DNA from 2 places in the Streptomyces sp. ATLC9 genome. Region 2 is predicted to be linked to the other one. Evidence: riboswitches for the same ligand, from Rfam matches in the RefSeq annotation. Region 2 holds a riboswitch; the other holds the start of a gene.
What was found. A riboswitch is a leader RNA that binds a small molecule or an ion and turns the genes downstream of it on or off. The one in region 2 is predicted to bind glycine.

Region 1: linked by a shared signal. The riboswitch ahead of gcvP (aminomethyl-transferring glycine dehydrogenase) and the one ahead of gcvT (glycine cleavage system aminomethyltransferase GcvT) in region 2 are both predicted to bind glycine.

What each region holds. Positions count from the first base shown of each region.
Region 1 is NZ_JBXUOY010000246.1:627-7,584, reverse strand. Features, by position in the region: gene ftsR (transcriptional regulator FtsR) at 1-638, shown strand, start outside; gene AC2CJA_RS21295 (bifunctional nuclease family protein) at 715-1,188, shown strand; gene AC2CJA_RS21290 (MerR family transcriptional regulator) at 1,373-1,972, shown strand; gene AC2CJA_RS21285 (DNA polymerase IV) at 2,040-3,503, shown strand; gene AC2CJA_RS21280 (PRC-barrel domain-containing protein) at 3,419-3,796, opposite strand; glycine riboswitch at 3,955-4,052, shown strand; gene gcvP (aminomethyl-transferring glycine dehydrogenase) at 4,233-6,958, shown strand, end outside.
Region 2 is NZ_JBXUOY010000008.1:19,417-30,961, reverse strand. Features, by position in the region: gene AC2CJA_RS01960 (L-serine ammonia-lyase) at 1-75, opposite strand, end outside; gene glyA (serine hydroxymethyltransferase) at 252-1,520, opposite strand; gene gcvH (glycine cleavage system protein GcvH) at 1,594-1,971, opposite strand; gene gcvT (glycine cleavage system aminomethyltransferase GcvT) at 2,091-3,206, opposite strand; glycine riboswitch at 3,380-3,489, opposite strand; gene AC2CJA_RS01940 (AAA family ATPase) at 3,695-4,396, shown strand; gene AC2CJA_RS01935 (enhanced serine sensitivity protein SseB) at 4,501-5,280, shown strand; gene AC2CJA_RS01930 (enhanced serine sensitivity protein SseB C-terminal domain-containing protein) at 5,452-6,219, shown strand; gene AC2CJA_RS01925 (ABC transporter substrate-binding protein) at 6,483-8,150, shown strand; gene AC2CJA_RS01920 (ABC transporter permease) at 8,241-9,245, shown strand; gene AC2CJA_RS01915 (ABC transporter permease) at 9,245-10,198, shown strand; gene AC2CJA_RS01910 (ABC transporter ATP-binding protein) at 10,203-11,315, shown strand; gene AC2CJA_RS01905 (ABC transporter ATP-binding protein) at 11,312-11,545, shown strand, end outside.

The sequences.
Region 1 (6,958 bases), on a different contig from region 2:
GGACCCCGTCGGGGTACCGCAAGTTCACCGCGGCGGACGTGGAGCGGCTGAGCAGGGTGCTGCGGATGCAGCGTGACCACTATCTGCCGCTGCGCGTCATCAAGGAGCATCTCGACGCGCTCGACCGCGGTGAGGAGGTGGCCCTGCCCTGCCCGGCGAGACCGTCCGACGTCATCGATCCCTTCGACGCGCCGGAGGGTGGACCGGCCTCGGCCGTCGCCCCGTGGGATCGCGACTCGGACGGCTCCGCCGGCGCTGGGAGCCCCCGCACGGCGCGTGTGGGGCGCGCCGGGCTTCTGGCCGCCGCGGAGGCGGAGGAGGAGCAGCTGGCGGAGTGGGAGTCCTACGGCTTGCTCGGTCCCGGGGAGGACGGTGCGTACGACGCCGAGGCAGTCGCCGTCGCCCGGATCGTCGCGGACCTGGGCCGATATGGTCTGGAGCCGCGCCATCTGCGGGTGGTGAAGGCTTCCGCGGAGCGGGAGGCCGGGCTGGTCGAACAGGTCGTGGCGCCACTGCGGCGGCACCGCAATCCTCAGACCAGGGCGCACGCCGAGACGACCGCGCGGGAGCTGGCGACGCTGGCCGTGCGACTGCACGCGACTCTGGTGCAGTCGGCGCTGAAGGCGCGGCCACGCTGACACCGCACCGACTGACGGGCCGGGTCACGGGGCGCCCGACTACCCAAAGGGGGCGCGCACGTCCTAGGGTTGCTGTGTGAACGAGCTCGACGTTGTGGGTGTCCGGGTCGAAATGCCCTCCAACCAGCCGATCGTTCTCCTGCGAGAGGTGGGAGGCGACCGGTACCTTCCCATCTGGATCGGTCCGGGGGAGGCGACAGCGATCGCCTTCGCCCAGCAGGGTATGACGCCCGCCCGCCCGCTGACCCATGACCTGTTCAAGGACGTTCTGGAAGCGGTCGGCCAGGAACTCACCGCTGTGCGGATCACCGACCTCAGAGAGGGCGTCTTCTACGCAGAGCTGGTCTTCGCCAGCGGTGTGGAGGTGAGCGCACGCCCGTCCGACGCCATAGCGCTGGCCCTGCGCACCGGGACACCGATCTACGGCAGCGACGGTGTGCTGGACGATGCCGGGATCGCCATCCCGGACGAGCAGGAGGACGAGGTGGAGAAGTTCCGCGAGTTCCTCGACCAGATCTCCCCGGAGGACTTCGGCACCAGCAACCAGTGAGCGCCGCCGGCACCGGGCCATTCCGGCACCCATTCCCGCGACGGGGACACGCGAAACCACCCCTTGGGTGATTATCACTCGGCGTGCCGAGTGTGGCGATCGTTGACGCACCCCGAGCGACTGCCTACCGTCGATTGGGCAGGTCCCGGGCGTATCCGCGGGACGTGAAGGACGGAGGGTCGGCGTGGGAAGCACCGGCGACAGCAGGGCGGCGGGCGATCCGTATCCGTTGCGCGGATCCTCCATACGGCCTCCGGCCCGCTCCACCCCCACCACGCAGGGCGCCGCGGTGGAGCAGATCGGCTACCGGGGCCCGACCGCGTGCGCGGCCGCGGGCATCACCTACCGGCAGCTGGACTACTGGGCCCGCACCGGCCTGGTGGAGCCCGGCGTCCGCCCGGCGTACGGCTCGGGCACCCAGCGGCTCTACAGTTTCCGCGACATTGTCGTACTGAAGATCGTCAAGCGGCTTCTGGACGCCGGGGTGTCGCTGCAGAACATCCGCGCGGCCGTGAGGCACCTGCGCTCGCGAGGGGGCGAGGACCTGGAGCGGAAGACGCTCATGAGCGACGGCGCGACGGTCTACGAGTGTTCCTCGCCCGACGAGGTCGTCGATCTCCTCCAGGGCGGCCAGGGGGTCTTCGGGATCGCGGTCGGCGTGGTGTGGCGGGATGTCGAGGCCGCCCTGTCCCAGCTGCATGCCGAGCGGGTCGACACCGGGGAGACGATCGCCGGGGACAACCCGGCCGACGAGCTGGCGCGCCGCCGCAACCGGGCGGGCTGACCAGGGGCGGCACACGGGGGCCGGTCCGCCGTCGCCCCTGTCAGTGGCGTAGGGCAGCATCACGGGTGTGAGAGGGACACCGACGGTCCTGCATCTGGACATGGACGCCTTCTACGCCGCCGTGGAGCAGGCGGCCAAACCCAGTCTGCGCGGAAAGCCGGTGATCGTCGGTGGTCTCGGGCCGCGCGGGGTGGTCGCCACCGCCTCCTACGAGGCCCGGGTCTTCGGTGTGCACTCGGCGATGCCGATGGCTCAGGCCCGTCGGCTGTGCCCGAACGCCGCATACCTCACTCCCCGCTTCGGGCTCTACCGCCGGGTCAGCGAGGTGGTGATGAGGCTGTTGCGAGAGCTGTCGCCGCTGGTGGAGCCGCTCAGCCTGGACGAGGCGTTCGTGGATCTCCAGGCCGGCGGTGCGGAAGGGGAGACGGGGCGGTGGTCGGCCGACACCGCCCGCGGGGTCGGTGAGCGGCTGCGCCGGGACATCCGTGCCGCCACCGGGCTCAGCGGCTCGGTGGGGCTGGCCGGGTCCAAGATGCTCGCCAAGATCGCCTCGGAGCAGGCCAAGCCCGACGGGCTGCTGGTGATCCCGCCGGGCACCGAGCGGGCGCTGCTGGCGCCGATGCCGGTGCGTACGCTGCCCGGGGTCGGGCCCGCCACCGCCCAGACCCTGCGCCGGGCGGGGATAGCCACCGTCGGCGAGACCGCCGAGGCGGGGGAGGCGGAGCTGGTGCGGCTGCTGGGCCGGGCGCACGGTGGAGCGCTGTACGCGATGGCGCAGGGGGTCGACGATCGGCCGGTGGTCGCCGAACGCGACGCCAAGTCGGTCTCGGTCGAGGACACCTTCGACACCGACCTCACCGACCGTGCGAGGATCCGGGCCGAGGTCGCGCGGCTCGCCGACCGCTGCGTGGCGCGACTGCGGGCGGCGGGGCGCTCCGGACGCACGGTGGTGGTCAAGGTCCGCAGCTACGACTTCTCCACGCTCACCCGTTCGGAGACGCTACGCGGCCCGACCGACGACCCGGCGGTGGTGAGGGAGGCCGCCGCCCGGCTCGTCGAGGGCGTGGACACCACCGCCGGGGTGCGGCTGCTGGGGGTCGGGGTGAGCGGACTGGCCGACTTCACCCAAGAAGATCTGTTCGCCCAGGCCGGCGCCCGGGCCGCCGGCTTCTCCGGCACGGTCCGGCCGCCGAGCCCTGATCCGCCCATGACGGCGGACGGGCCCGGGCGGGGCGGGAGGGGAGCGGAAGCGGGGGCAGTCCGGCACTGGCTGCCCGGTCTGGACGTACGGCACGCGCGGTACGGACCGGGCTGGGTGCAGGGCAGCGGTCTGGGGCGGGTCACGGTGCGGTTCGAGCGGCCCGGGTCGCCGCCGGGACGGGTGCGCACCTTCGTGGTGGACGATCCGGAGCTGGAGCCCTCCGAGCCGCTTTCGCCGTGGGACGGTCAGGACTCGGAGCCCGCGACCCGCCCGAACGACATGTCCTCGTCGGAGGCGGGCGGGCCGGCACCGGGCACGCCCAGCCCGTAGTGGCGGTAGAGCCGAAGTTCCTGCTCGGGGGAGAGATGGCGGCCCACGCCGAAGTCGGGAGCCTCCTTCACCAGGGAGCGCTCGAACGGCACCCTCAGCTCCCCGTCCACCACCTCGCTGGGCCCCAGCGGGACGAAGGCGTCTCGGCTGAAGAGCCCGGTGCGCACCGCCGCCCACTCCGGGACGCCGGTGGCATCGTCGAGGTACACCTCGTCCACGGTCCCTATCTTCTGTCCGGCGCGGTCGAACGCTTTGAGGCCTATCAGATTCCGCGGGTCGATGTCGGTCTGCACGGTGGTCCCTCCAACTCCTCGCACGAAGAGGCGCCTGCTCGCGAACAGTCGCCACAAACAACGAAACGGCACATTCGGCGCATCGGCCACTCGTGCAGGGCGTGGCGCCCGAGGCAAGGCCGGCGCCACCGGGCGCTGGTAGGCTCTGAAGTGGCTGTTGACCCCGAGCGGGAGAGTCCTCCGGTGAAAGCACCGGAGGCGCCGAAGGAGCAAATCCTCCCCGGAATCTCTCAGGCTCACGTACCGCGCGGGTGAGGTCACTCTGGAAAGCAGGGCGGGCCACGACGGACGACGCCGCAGCCCCCCTCACCGACGGTGAAAACCGGGCCGCGCGCGGACCGGTGAAGCTCTCAGGTCGCGATGACAGAGGGGGAGGCCGTCGGGGCACCCGCGCCGCGGTGCCCCTCGCAGGTCGCGCAGACCAGGAGGCCTCCAGATGACAGCAGACCGAACTCCTCCCGCCACCTCCCTCGCGGAGCTGGAGCGGGGCACTCCCTTCGAGGAGCGCCACATCGGCCCCGACGCCGGTGAGCAGGCCAAGATGCTCGCCCAGGTCGGCTACGGATCGCTGGACGAGCTGGCGGCCGCCGCCGTACCCGAGGTGATCAGGAGCACCGAGGCGCTGGCCCTGCCCGCGGCCCGCAGCGAGGCGGAGGTCCTGGCGGAACTGCGCTCCCTGGCGGGACGCAACCAGGTGCTGGACTCCATGATCGGCCTGGGCTACCACGGCACCTTCACCCCGCCGGTCATCCTGCGCAACGTCATGGAGAACCCCGCCTGGTACACGGCCTACACCCCGTACCAGCCGGAGATCTCGCAAGGGCGCCTGGAGGCGCTGCTGAACTTCCAGACCGTGGTCGCCGACCTGACCGGGCTGCCGACCTCCGGGGCCTCGCTGCTGGACGAGGGCACAGCGGCGGCCGAGGCCATGGCGCTGTCCCGGCGTGTCGGCAAGGTCAGGCAGGGAGTCTTCCTGGTCGACGCCGACTGCCTGCCGCAGACCATCGCCGTGCTCGAGACCCGCGCCGAGCCCACCGGAGTGGAGGTCGTCGTCGCCGACCTCTCCGACGGCATCCCAGCCGAGGCCGCCGAACGCGGCGTCTTCGGTGTGCTGCTGCAGTATCCGGGGGCCTCCGGCGCCGTACGCGATCCGCGTGGTGTGATCGAGGAGGCGCACGGGCTGGGGGCGGTCGTCACCGTCGCCGCCGACCTGCTCGCCCTGACCCTGCTGACCTCTCCCGGCGAGCTGGGCGCCGACATCGCGGTGGGCTCCAGCCAGCGCTTCGGCGTGCCGATGGGCTTCGGCGGGCCGCACGCCGGGTTCATGGCGGTGCGGGAGAAGTTCGCGCGCAGCCTGCCCGGCCGGCTGGTGGGCGTCTCGGTGGACGCCGACGGGGCCAGGGCCTACCGCCTGGCCCTGCAGACCCGGGAGCAGCACATCCGCCGGGAGAAGGCCACCAGCAACATCTGCACCGCCCAGGTGCTGCTCGCCGTGATGGCGGGGATGTACGCCGTCCACCACGGCCCCGACGGGCTGGCCGCCATCGCCCGCCGCACCCACCGCTACGCCGCCGCCCTCGCCCAGGGGCTGCGCGAGGGCGGTGTCGAGGTCGTCCACGACACGTTCTTCGACACCGTCACCGCACGGGTGCCGGGCCGGGCCGCCGAGGTCGTCGCCGCCGCCCGTGAGGCCGGGGTCAACCTGCGACTGACCGATGCCGACCACGTCGGCGTCGCCTGCGACGAGACCACCGGACGCGCGCAGCTCGCCGCCGTGTGGGGCGCCTTCGGCGTGGAGTCCGGGACCGGGGACGCCGAGGCGCTGGACGAGGCCGCCGGCCAGGTGCTGCCCGCCTCCCTGCTGCGTACCGACGAGTACCTGACCCACCCGGTCTTCCACCGGCACCGTTCCGAGACGTCGATGCTGCGCTACCTGCGCCGGCTGGCCGACCGGGACTACGCGCTGGACCGCGGCATGATCCCGCTGGGCTCGTGCACGATGAAGCTCAACGCCACTACCGAGATGGAGCCGGTCACCTGGCCGGAGTTCGGCGCACTGCACCCCTTCGCGCCCGCAGAGCAGGCCGAGGGCTACCTGACGCTGATCCGCGAGCTGGAGGAGCGGCTGGCCGAGGTCACCGGCTACGACAAGGTCTCCATCCAGCCCAACGCCGGTTCCCAGGGCGAGCTGGCGGGCCTGCTGGCGGTACGGGCGTACCACCGGGCGAACGGCCAGGCCGGCCGTACCGTCTGCCTGATCCCCTCCTCCGCGCACGGGACCAACGCCGCCAGCGCCGTGATGGCCGGGATGAAGGTCGTCGTCGTGGGGACCGGCGAGAACGGCGACGTGGACGTCGAGGACCTGCGGGCCAAGATCGACAGACACCGCGAGGAACTGGCGGTGCTGATGGTCACCTACCCCTCCACCCATGGTGTGTTCGAGGAGCACATCACCGACATCTGTGCGGCCGTGCACGAGGCGGGCGGTCAGGTCTACGTGGACGGGGCCAACCTCAACGCGCTGGTGGGCCTGGCCAAGCCGGGGAAGTTCGGCGCGGACGTCTCCCACCTGAACCTGCACAAGACCTTCTGCATCCCGCACGGCGGCGGCGGCCCGGGCGTGGGCCCGGTGGCCGTCCGCTCCCACCTGGCGCCGTACCTGCCCAACCACCCGCTCCAGCCGGCCGCCGGTCCCGGGACGGGCGTGGGGCCGATCTCGGCGGCGCCCTGGGGCTCGGCGGGCATCCTGCCGATCTCATGGGCGTACGTGCGACTGATGGGCGCCGAGGGGCTGCGCCGCGCCACCCAGGTGGCCGTGCTCGGGGCCAACTACGTGGCCAAGCGGCTGGAGCCGCACTACCCGGTGCTCTACACCGGCCCGGGCGGCCTGGTGGCGCACGAGTGCATCATCGATGTCCGCCCGCTGACCAAGGCCACCGGTGTCAGCATCGACGACGTGGCCAAGCGGCTGATCGACTACGGTTTCCACGCCCCGACGATGTCCTTCCCCGTGGCGGGGACGCTGATGATCGAGCCCACCGAGAGCGAGGACCTGGCGGAGCTGGACCGCTTCTGCGACGCGATGATCGCGATCCGGGCCGAGATCGAGAAGGTCGCCTCGGGGGAGTGGGACGCGCAGGACAACCCGTTGCGCAACGCGCC
Region 2 (11,545 bases):
CCGCATCGGGCCGACGGTGTGGGAGCTGGAGGGGCCGATGCCGATGGAGAAGAGGTCGAAGACGGAGATGGCCACGGTGGCGGACTCCCTTGTCTGCTCGTGGTTCGCGGCCCGCCGGGTGCGGCGGGCGTGGGGTCCCGCGGGTGTGCGGGGCGGGGAAGCGTCGTCGGGCGGGAAACGGTGCCGGACGGTGTCGGCGGGCCGGGCGCGCCGCCGGTGGAGGCGGCGCACCCGGGTGCCGTGCCGGGGCCTTACAGGCCCGGGTACAGCGGGTGCCTGTCGGCCAGCGCCGAGACGCGGCCGGCCAGTTCCTTGGCCTCCGCCTCGTGGAACGAGGGCTTCAGGGCCTCGGCGACGACGTCCGCGACCTCGCGGAAGTCGTCGGCCGTGAAGCCGCGCGTGGCCAGCGCCGGGGTGCCGATGCGCAGGCCCGAGGTGACCATCGGCGGACGCGGGTCGTTCGGGACGGCGTTGCGGTTGACGGTGATGCCGATGGAGTGCAGGCGGTCCTCGGCCTGCCGGCCGTCCAGCTCGCTGTCGCGCAGGTCGACCAGGACCAGGTGGACGTCGGTGCCGCCCGACAGCACGGCGACGCCCGCCTCGGCCGCGTCCGGCCGCGTCAGCCGCTCGGCCAGCAGCTTCGCGCCCTCCAGGGTGCGGCGCTGGCGGTCCTTGAACTCCTCCGTCGCCGCGATCTTGAAGGAGACGGCCTTCGCCGCGATGACGTGCTCCAGCGGGCCGCCCTGCTGGCCGGGGAAGACCGCGGAGTTGATCTTCTTGGCGTGCTCCTGCTTCGACAGGATCACCCCGCCGCGCGGACCGCCCAGCGTCTTGTGGGTCGTGGTGGTGACCACGTCCGCGTACGGCACCGGGTTGGGGTGGAGACCCGCGGCCACCAGGCCGGCGAAGTGCGCCATGTCCACCATCAGCAGCGCGCCCACCTCATCGGCGATGCGGCGGAAGGCGGCGAAGTCGAGCTGCCTGGGGTACGCCGACCAGCCGGCGATGATCAGCCTGGGGCGGCGCTCCCGCGCCAGCCGCTCGACCTCCTCCATGTCGACCAGGCCGGTTTCGGCGTCGACGTGGTAGGCGGCCACGTCGTACAGTTTGCCGGAGAAGTTGATCTTCATGCCGTGGGTCAGATGGCCGCCGTGCGCCAGGTCCAGGCCCAGGATGGTGTCGCCCGGCTGCAGCAGGGCGAACATCGCCGCGGCGTTGGCCGAGGCGCCCGAGTGCGGCTGGACGTTGGCGGCCTCGGCGCCGAAGAGGGCCTTCACCCGTTCGCGGGCGATGTCCTCGATCACGTCGACGTGCTCGCAGCCGCCGTAGTAGCGGCGGCCGGGGTAGCCCTCGGCGTACTTGTTGGTGAGGACCGAGCCCTGGGCCTGGAGGGCCGCGACCGGGGCGAAGTTCTCCGAGGCGATCATCTCCAGGGTGGTCTGCTGACGGCGCAGCTCGGCGTCGACGGCTGCGGCGACGTCGGGATCGACCTCGTGCAGGGAACTGTTCAGAAGCGACATCCGGGTCTTTCCGATCGTGGTGGGCTGGCGGCGGAGGGCGGATCCGGGGCGGAGGAGGCGGGCGGGCCGCCGCTCACTCGCCGGTGAAGGCGGCGTACTCGTCGGCGGACAGCAGGTCCTCCGGCTCGTCCGTCACCCGGACCTTGAACAGCCAACCGCCCTCGTAGGGGGCGGAGTTCACCAGCGCCGGGTCGTCCACCACGTCCTGGTTGACCTCGGTGACCTCACCGGTGACCGGCGCGTACAGGTCGCTGACCGACTTGGTCGACTCCAGCTCGCCGCAGGTCTCACCCGCGGTCACCGTGTCGCCGGCCTCCGGGAGCTGCACGAAGACGACGTCGCCGAGGGCGTTCGCCGCGTGCTCGGTGATGCCGATCGTCGAGACGCCGTCCTCGGCGGCCGACAGCCACTCGTGTTCCTTGCTGTAGCGCAGTTGCTGGGGGTTGCTCATGGCGTGATTCTCCTGATCAGGGGTGTGGTGTGAGAAACGGGTCTTGCCAGGTGGGACGGGAACCCGGGCGGGTGGTGCGGGAAGGGGCGGTCGGGCGGGCGGTACGGCGGCCCGAGCCGTCAGCGCTCGCGCCGGTAGAACGGCAGCGCGACGACCTCGTAGGGCTCATGCGTACCGCGGATGTCCACCGCCACACCCTCGGTGCCCGGGGCGGCGTGGGCGGCGTCCACGTACGCCATGGCGATCGGCCTGCCCAGTGTGGGGGAGGGGGCGCCGGAGGTGACCTCGCCGATCACCGAGCCGTCCGCGCCGACCACCGCGTACCCGGCGCGCGGCACCCGGCGGCCGGCGGCGACCAGGCCGACCAGCTTGCGCGGCGGGTTCTCGGCGGCGGCCTCCAGGGCGGCGCGGCCGGTGAAGTCGCCGGGCTTGTCGAACTTCACCACGCGGCCGAGCCCGGCGTCGAAGGGGGTGGTGGAACGGGTCAGCTCGTTGCCGTACAGCGGCATGCCCGCCTCCAGCCGCAGCGTGTCGCGGCAGGACAGCCCGCACGGCACCAGGCCCGCGTCCGCGCCGGCCTCGGTCAGCGCCCGCCACAGCGTCTCGGCGTCGCCGGGCGCGACGAACAGCTCGAAGCCGTCCTCGCCGGTGTAGCCGGTGCGGGCGATCAGCGCCTCCACGCCCGCCACCGTGCCGGGCAGCCCGGCGTAGTACTTCAGGCCGCCGAGATCGGCGTCGGTGACCTTCGCCAGGACGGTGGGCGCCTGCGGTCCCTGGACGGCCAGGAGGGCGTAGGCGTCGCGGTCGTCGCGCACGGCCGCGCCGGTGAGGCCGGAGGCGTCGAGCCGCTCGGTGAGGGCGTCCAGCACCACCTGGGCGTTGGAGGCGTTGGCGACGACCAGGTACTCCTCGGCGCCCAGCCGGTAGACGATCAGGTCGTCGAGGATGCCGCCGGACTCGTCGCAGATCATGGTGTAGCGCGCCCGGCCCACGGCGACGGCGGACAGATGGCCGGCCAGGGCGCGGTCCAGCAGCTCGCCGGCCTGCGGACCGGTGACGGCGATCTCACCCATGTGGCTCAGGTCGAACAGGCCGGCGCGGGTACGCACGGCGTTGTGCTCGTCGCGCTCGCTGCCGTAGCGCAGCGGCATGTCCCAGCCGGCGAAGTCGGTCATGGTCGCGCCCAGGGCGCGGTGCACGGCGTCGAGGGCGGTACGGCGGGGGGAATCACTCATGGTGGGCAGGCTCCCGGGCGAGGTGGCGATGGCGTGCGAGGACGGTGGGAAGGACACGTCCTCCCCATCTGTCATCGGAACCTGAGAGGTTCGCCGAGAGTCGCCCGGGCGGGCCACGGCTTGCACCTTGGGTGGGGCGGCTCCCCTCGGAGCCGCCCGCTTTTCAGATCTGCCTCGTCCACACGGTATCGGGGCCTGAGAGATTCAAGGGAGGACTTGCTCCTTCGGCGCCCCGGAAACCGTCGTGACCAGCGTTTTCCGGGAACTCTCCCGTGCGGACTCGATCGGCCGGTATGCAGTTGACACGCTCATCATCGCACGCCCGGCGCGCACCACCCCCGGGCGGGCGCGAAGCCGCGCCGCCGGGCCCGCGACGAGAGGGGTGACGGGACGGGCACGGCACCGTGACACACCTGGTGAGCGGCCGTCTTGTTCACCGTCCCCCTTCTTGACACGCTCGGGGTGACGCCGCGAGCACGTGGCGCGAAATGGGGAGGGCGTATCCGGTGAGCAGCCTGGAGAGTGCTTGTACGGCACAGGGTGGAGCGCCGCCCCGGCGCAGGAGCGCGCCGCGGAAGGCAGTGCCCGCGGCGGTGCCGGCCGCCGAGCCGGGGAGCGCGGGCGGACGCGATCTGCGCGGCACGGCGCAGGTGCGGGTCCTGCGCTTCCCCGCCGGGGACCGGGTGGTCGTCTCCGGGCTGCCGGGCAGCGGCAAGTCCACCCTGATCCGCCGCGTGGTCGCCGACGGCGCGGCGGTGCGGATCGACTCCCAGGACATGCGGGAGCGCTGGGAGCGGCGGATGCCCGCCCGGCTGCCGTACGCCGTCTACCGCCCCCTGGTGAGGATCGCGCACTACCTCGCGCTGCGGCGGGCCCTGGCCTCGGACGCCGGCGTGGTGGTGCACGACTGCGGAGCCCAGGGCTGGGTGCGCCGCTGGCTGGCCCGGGACGCGCGGCGGCGCGGGCGGGCCGTGCACCTGCTGCTGCTGGACGTACCGCCCCGGGTGGCGCTGGCCGGCCAGGCGGCACGGGGGCGGGGGGTCTCGGCGTACGCCTTCGCCCGGCACCGGCGGGCGGTGCGCCGTCTGGTGGCGGACGCGGAGGCCGGGCGGCTGCACCCGGGCTGCGTCGCGTCGGTGCTGCTGGACCGGACGGCGGCAGGGGCGCTGAGCGCGGTGGAGTTCGAGTGACCCCCGCGGCCCCGCGGCCCCCGCGTCCCACGGCATCCGCACCCCGTGGAGGCGGGCGCGGCCGGCGGGCGGACGCACCCGCCCGGCGCCGATAAGGTTTTCCCATGACCATCCCGCAGCAGTACGGACCGGGGCACGGCGGCGACTGGCCCGGCAACGAGCTGGAGGAGACCCTCGCCGCCTCCCTCGGCGCCCCCGGAGCGGGCGCCCGGCTGCTGGAGGTGCTCGGGCGCAGCAGTCTGTGGGTGCCGCTGCCCGAGGGCGGCGGGCCGGCCAGCCCCAGTCTGGACCTGCCCACGATCCAGCTCGACGGGGCGCCCTACGTCCCCGTCTTCAGCTCCGAGCGGCAGTTCCGGCAGTGCGCCGGCTCGCACCTGCCCTTCGCCGTCGCGCCCGCGCGGGAGTTCGCCCGCGGCCTGCCGCCGCAGGTGGGCATCGCGGTCAACCCCGGTGGCGCCGTCGGTGTCCCCCTGCCCCCGGACGCCGTGGCCCAACTGTGCCGGGAGGGCGGGGCCGAGGGGATTCCGGGAATGGCGAGCGGCGCCCGGGTCCGGCTCTTCGAGCCCGACTGGCAGGAGGAGCCGGTGGACTTCCTGGCCGCCGCGGCCGGTGAGTTCGCGGTGCTGGCGCAGGTCCGCACCGCGCGCCGCGGCCTGGCCAGCGCCGAGGGCGACCCGCCCGCGCTGTTCGTCGGAGTGGAGCTCGACCTGCTGGACCCGCAGGCCCGTGCGGCGGCGCACGACGCGCTCGGCCGCGCGCTGGGCCGGGAGCCGGTGCGCTGGCCGGTGCAGATGGTGCTGCTGGACGCGGCCCAGGATCCGGTCGTGGACTGGATGCGCCAGTGCGTGCGGCCCTTCTACACCCGCCAGGACCGGCCGTACTGACGTCCGGGCCGCCCGGCCTCCCGTGCGGCCCTGCCCCGGGGCCCGCGCCCGGAGCGGGGCGAGTGGTCCGGACCCTGTCGGGCACGGACCGTAAGCTGGTTGGATGTCGGGACGGGACGGGACGCACGCGCGGCCCGGTGAGCGAGGACGACGCGAGAAGGGGCGGCCCACGTGAGCGCGGGTGGAAGCGTTGAGCAACTGCTGCGGCAGGTGGCGCCCGGGCGGTACGACACCTATGAAGCGCTGCTGCACGCCCTCGCCTCCGGTCAGGTGTGGATGCTGCTCTGGCACGGCCAGGCCGGCTCCCCCGACGCCCAGTACGGGAACATGGAGGTCGCCGGGCACGGCTACGCGCCCTGTGTGACCTCCGGGCACGAGCTGGCCTCCTCCGGCTGGAGCAGGGCCCACGAGGTGGTCGGCGGACGCGACGTCGCCGCCGCCCTCTTCCCCGACCGCTGGGGACTGTGGCTCAACCCGCACGCGCCCGGAGGCGGCGTCGGCATCCCCTGGCTGGACCTGCGCCGGATCGCCGGCGGACTGGAGAGGCTGCCCGCCGGGCCGCTGCGCATCGGCGAACCGACCGTGGACGTACCGAACTTCTACGCCCAACTGGTGCACAACGCCCACCGCACGCCCGCGGTGCGCACCCTGCGCCGGGCCTGGGTGCAGCCCGCTCTGGGCGCCCCGCGCCTGGTGATCGGGCTCGATCTGTACGACTTCGCGCCGCAGGCGGTGGAGTCGGTACGGGCGATGATGCGGCAGTCGGTGGCCTCGGTGCCGGAGGGACTGGCGGTCTCCACGGTGTCGATGTCGGACGAGTACGACCCGGTCGCCATGTGGCTGCGGGCCAACTCCCGGCCGTTCTTCGACCGCGACGCCCACGCCGCCGTCCCCGCGGCGGCCCCCGGACACGGCTACGGCTACCCCCGCCCCCGCTGACGCGACCTCACCGCCCGGCCCCATCCGCCCGCCCGGCCCGGGGCGGCGCGTCGGTGCGCCCGGGGCTCCCCGGCGCCGGCCCCCAGTCCACCGGAGATCGGTGGTTTCATCCGGTATCAATGCTTTGACCTGCGCCGCCGCCGTTCCGGGCACCAGGGTCTCAGGTCTATATCACCGACATGCGGACAGTTCACACCGATGGTTGGGCGCAGTACTGTTCGGGCGACCAGCAGTCAAACCGTCACCGACCCCTGAGGTGGAACATGCGAATAACCGGTTCCAGGGTCGTCCAGACGATCGCGGCGACCCTCGCGGTTGGTGTGATCGCCACTGGATGTGCCAGTGAACGAGGCGAGGAGAACGAGGGCAAGGGTGGTGACACCTTCGTCTTCGGCGCCGCCGGGGACCCGGGCTCCCTGGACCCGGCACTGGCCAGTGACGGTGAGACGTTCCGGGTCACCCGCCAGGCCTTCGAGGCGCTGATCGAGCACGAGCCGGGCGGCAGCAAGCTGGTCGGCGGCCTCGCGGAGTCGTGGGAGGCCGACGAGAGCGGTACCGAGTGGACCTTCAATCTCCGCGAGGGGGTGAAGTTCCACGACGGCGAGGAGCTGACCGCCGAGGCGGTGTGCAAGAACTACGACCACTGGTTCAACTGGACCGGCACGTACCAGGAGATCGCGGTCTCCTACTACTGGCAGAAGATCTTCGGCGGCTTCGCGGAGAACGAGAACAAGGACACGTCCGAGGCCAACTACAAGGGCTGCGAGGCGAAGGACGAGCTGACCGCCGTCATCAGCGTGCACGAGGCCACCGCCAACCTGCCCGGCGGCTTCTCGCTCCAGGCGCTGGCCATCCACTCCCCGAAGGCCATCGACGCCTACAAGGAGGAGGAGCTGAGCGGCGAGGGCGACACCATCTCCTACCCGAAGTACAGCCAGGAGGCCGGCACCGTCGCGGGCACCGGTCCCTTCAAGATCACCGAGTGGGACAAGGGCAACAAGGAAGTCACCCTCGAGCGGTTCGACGACTACTGGGGCGACAAGGCCGGCGTCGAGAAGCTGGTCTTCCGCACCATCTCCGAGGAGTCCGCGCGCCGCCAGGCGCTGCAGGCCGGCAACATCCACGGCTACGACCTGGTCGCGCCCTCGGACGTGAAGACCCTGGAGAACGAGGGCTTCCAGGTCCCGGTCCGCGGTGTGTTCAACATCTTCTACATGGGCATGTCGCAGGAGGCGAACGAGGCCCTGGAGAAGAAGGACGTCCGCCAGGCGATCACCCACGCCATCGACCGCGAGAACATCGTCAAGACGCAGCTGCCCGAGGGCGGCGTGGTGGCCACCCAGTTCATGCCGGACACCGTCGACGGCCACTCGGACGAGGTCCCCACCTACGAGTTCGACACGGACAAGGCCGAGGACCTGCTGAAGAAGGCCGGCGAGGAGAAACTGAAGGTCACCTTCTGCTACCCGACCGAGGTCACCCGCCCGTACATGCCCGCCCCGGCCGACATGTTCGAGCTGATGAAGTCCGACCTGGAGGAGGCCGGTGTCACCGTTGAGCCCAAGCCCATGAAGTGGGCCCCGGACTACATCGACGCCGTCGAGGCCGGCACCTGCGACCTGCACCTGCTGGGCTGGACCGGTGACTTCAACGACGCCTACAACTTCATCGGCACCTGGTTCGCCGGCTACGACGAGCAGTGGGGCTTCCGCGACGACACTGTCTTCGACGCGGTGAAGGGCTCCAGCGCCGAGGCGGACGCCGTCAAGCGGGTGGAGCTGTACAAGAAGGCCAACGAGGCCATCATGGAGTACATCCCGGGCATCCCGATCTCCTCCTCCCCGCCCTCCATCGCGTTCGCCGAGGACGTCAACCCCCCGAAGGTCTCCCCGCTGACGCAGGAGAACTTCGCAGAGGTCTCCTTCAAGTAAACGCATGACCGCGCGCAGGTCCGCCCGGCCACGGCATCCGAAGTGGCCGGGCGGACCTGCCCATGAGGACCAAGAAAGGGGCGTCGCGGGGTGTTGCGTCTCGTCGTACGAAGACTGCTCCAACTGATACCCACCCTGCTGGGCCTGTCCGTTCTGCTGTTCATCTGGCTGAACCGGCTTCCCGGCGGACCCGCCGCGGCCATGCTCGGCGAGCGTGCGACCGAGGCGGACAAGGCCCGCATCGAGGCGGCCCTCGGGCTCGACCAGCCCGTGTGGGTCCAGTACGGCCGCTTCCTCAGGCGGCTGTCCGAGCTGGACCTGGGGGTCTCCACCCAGACCGGCCAGCCGGTGTGGGACGAGTTCACCCGGGCGTTCCCGGCCACGGTGGAACTCGGCATCTCGGCCATGATCATCGCCGTCGCCGTCGGTGTCCCGCTGGGCTACTTCGCCGCCCGCCGGCGCGGCAGCTGGCTGGACGTCACCGCGGTCTCCGGCTCCCTGGTGGGCATCTGCATCCCGGTGTTCTTCCTGGCCTTCCTGCTCAAGGCCGTCTTCGCCGTCCAGCTCGGCTGGTTCCCCAGCTTCGGCCGCCAGACCACCGGCCTCGACGCCACCGAGGTCACCGGTTTCTACGTGCTGGACGGCATCCTCACCGGCGAGCTCGACGCGGCCTGGGACGCGGTGAGGCACCTGGTGCTCCCGGCCCTGGCGCTCGCCTCGATCCCGCTGGCCATCATCACCCGTATGACCCGGGCCAGCGTCCTGGAGGTGCTCGGCGAGGACTACGTGCGCACCGCCGAGTCCAAGGGCCTGAGCCGCCAGGTGGTGCGCGGCCGCCATGTGCTGCGCAACGCGCTGCTGCCGATCGTCACCGCCGTCGGCCTGCTCACCGGCGGCCTGCTGTCGGGCGCGGTGCTCACCGAGTCGGTCTTCGCCTTCGGCGGCATCGGCTCGTTCATCAAGACCGCCATCGACGAGCGCGACTACCCGGTCCTGGTGGGTTTCATCATGTTCATCGCGGCTGCGTACGTCGTCATCAACCTGCTGGTTGACCTCGCCTACAGCCTTATCGACCCGAGAGTGCGGGTGCACTGATGAGCACCAAGACCGACAAGATCGACCGGCTCGCCGAGCTCACCGCCTCCACCGAGACCTCCACGGGCGCCAGTCTGTGGGTCGAGGCATGGCGGCGGCTGAAGACGAGCAAGATGGCCGTGATCGGCGCGTGCGTCATCGGTGTGTTCGTGGTGGTCGCGATCGTGGGCCCGTGGGTCGCCCCGTACAGCCCCACCGCGCAGCTGTGGCGCGGTGAGGTCCTCACCAACCAGAACGTCTTCGTCGGCCCCCGCGCCGAGAACTGGCTCGGCCTGGACCACCTGGCCCGCGACGAGTTCTCCCGGCTGCTGGTGGGAGCCCGCCAGACCCTGCTGGTCGGCATCGTCGCCACGCTGCTCGGCTTCACCGTCGGCGCGCTGGTCGGCGGCGCCTCGGGCGCCGCCCTGGTGCTGGGCGGCAGGGCCGGCCGCCGGATCGACACCGCCGTGATGCGCGTCATCGACATCATGCTGGCGCTGCCCTCGCTGCTGCTGGCCGTGTCCGTCGCGGCGGTCCTGGGCCAGTCCCTGACCACCGTGATGATCGCGGTGGGCGTGGTGCAGATCCCCATCTTCGCCCGGCTGCTGCGCGGCGCCATGCTGGCACAGGGCGGCTCGGACTACGTGCTGGCCGCCCAGGCGCTCGGAGTGCGCAAGCGGCGCATCGCGCTCGGCCATGTGCTGCCCAACTCGCTGAGCCCGGTGATCGTCCAGGCCACCCTGAGCCTGGCGACCGCCATCATCGAGGCGGCGGCGCTGTCCTACCTCGGCCTGGGCAACCCCGACGCCGCCGAACCGGAGTGGGGCGTCATGCTGGCCCAGGCGCAGGGCTACTTCGACAGCGCACCGATGCTCGCGGTCTACCCCGCGCTGGGCATCATCGTCACCGCGCTCGGCTTCACCCTGCTGGGCGAGGCGATGCGGGAAGCCCTCGACCCGAAACTGCGGAGTTGATCACATGGCCCTGCTTTCCGTGGACGAACTGACCGTCACCTTCACCCAGCGCGGCCGGCGCGACGTGAGGGCCGTGTCGGGCGTGTCCTTCGACGTCGACCAGGGCCGGGTCGTCGGCCTGGTCGGCGAGTCGGGCTGCGGCAAGTCCGTCACCTCGCTGGCCCTGATGGGGCTGCTGCCCTCCCGGGGCGTGAGGACCGGCGGCCGGGCCGACTTCGACGGCACCGACCTGCTGACCCTGAGCCCGAGGGGGATGCGCGACCTGCGCGGCTCCCAGCTGGCGATGATCTTCCAGGACCCGCTGTCCTCGCTGAACCCGGTGGTGCCCATCGGCGTCCAGGTCACCGAGATCCTGGCCCGGCACCGGGGGATGAAGGGCGAGGCCGCCCGCAGGGAGGCCGCCTCCCTGCTGGACCGGGTCGGCATCCCCGATCCCGCCCGGCGGCTGAAGGAGTACCCGCACCAGCTCTCCGGCGGCATGCGCCAGCGCGCCCTGATCGCCATGGCGGTGGCCTGCGCGCCGCGGCTGCTGATCGCGGACGAGCCGACCACCGCGCTGGATGTGACGATCCAGGCCCAGATCCTGGAGCTGCTCAGGGAACTGGTCGATCAGGAGGGCACCGCCCTGCTGATGATCACCCACGACCTGGGCGTGGTCGCGGGCCTGTGCGACCAGGTCAACGTGCTCTACGCGGGCAAGGTGGTGGAGTCCGCCGAGCGGCGCGAGCTGTTCGACGCGCCGACCCACCCGTACGCCAACGGGCTGCTGGGGTCCATCCCCCGGCTCGACGCGCCGCGCGGCGAGCCGCTGAGGCCGGTGCGCGGCTCCATCAACGACACGATCGCCTGGGCGGACGGCTGCGCCTTCGCCCCCCGGTGCGACCACTACACGCTGGAGTGCCTCCAGGGCACTCCGGCGCTGGACGAGCCGCGCAAGCCCGGGCACCAGGTGCGGTGCGTCAACCCGGTGCTCTCCGGGGGCGCCGCCGACCTGCGCGAGTCCGCGCTGCCCGAGCCGGACGAGGTGCCCGGCACCGGCGCCGCCGGCGACGGCGGATCCGCGGCGGCCGGGGAGAACGCGGCGGCCGGCACGGCCGAGAAGGAGGCCGGAGCATGAGCCTGCTCCAACTGAACGGTGTGAAGGTCCACTTCCCGGTGAAGAAGGGCATCTTCTTCGACCGCACGGTCGGCCACGTCCACGCCGTCGACGGCGTCTCGCTCTCCGTCGAACCCGGCCAGACGTACGGCCTGGTGGGGGAGTCGGGCTGCGGCAAGACCACGCTGGGCCGGGCGGTCCTGCGGCTGGTGGACGTCACCGACGGCGAGGTGGTCTTCGACGGCACCGAT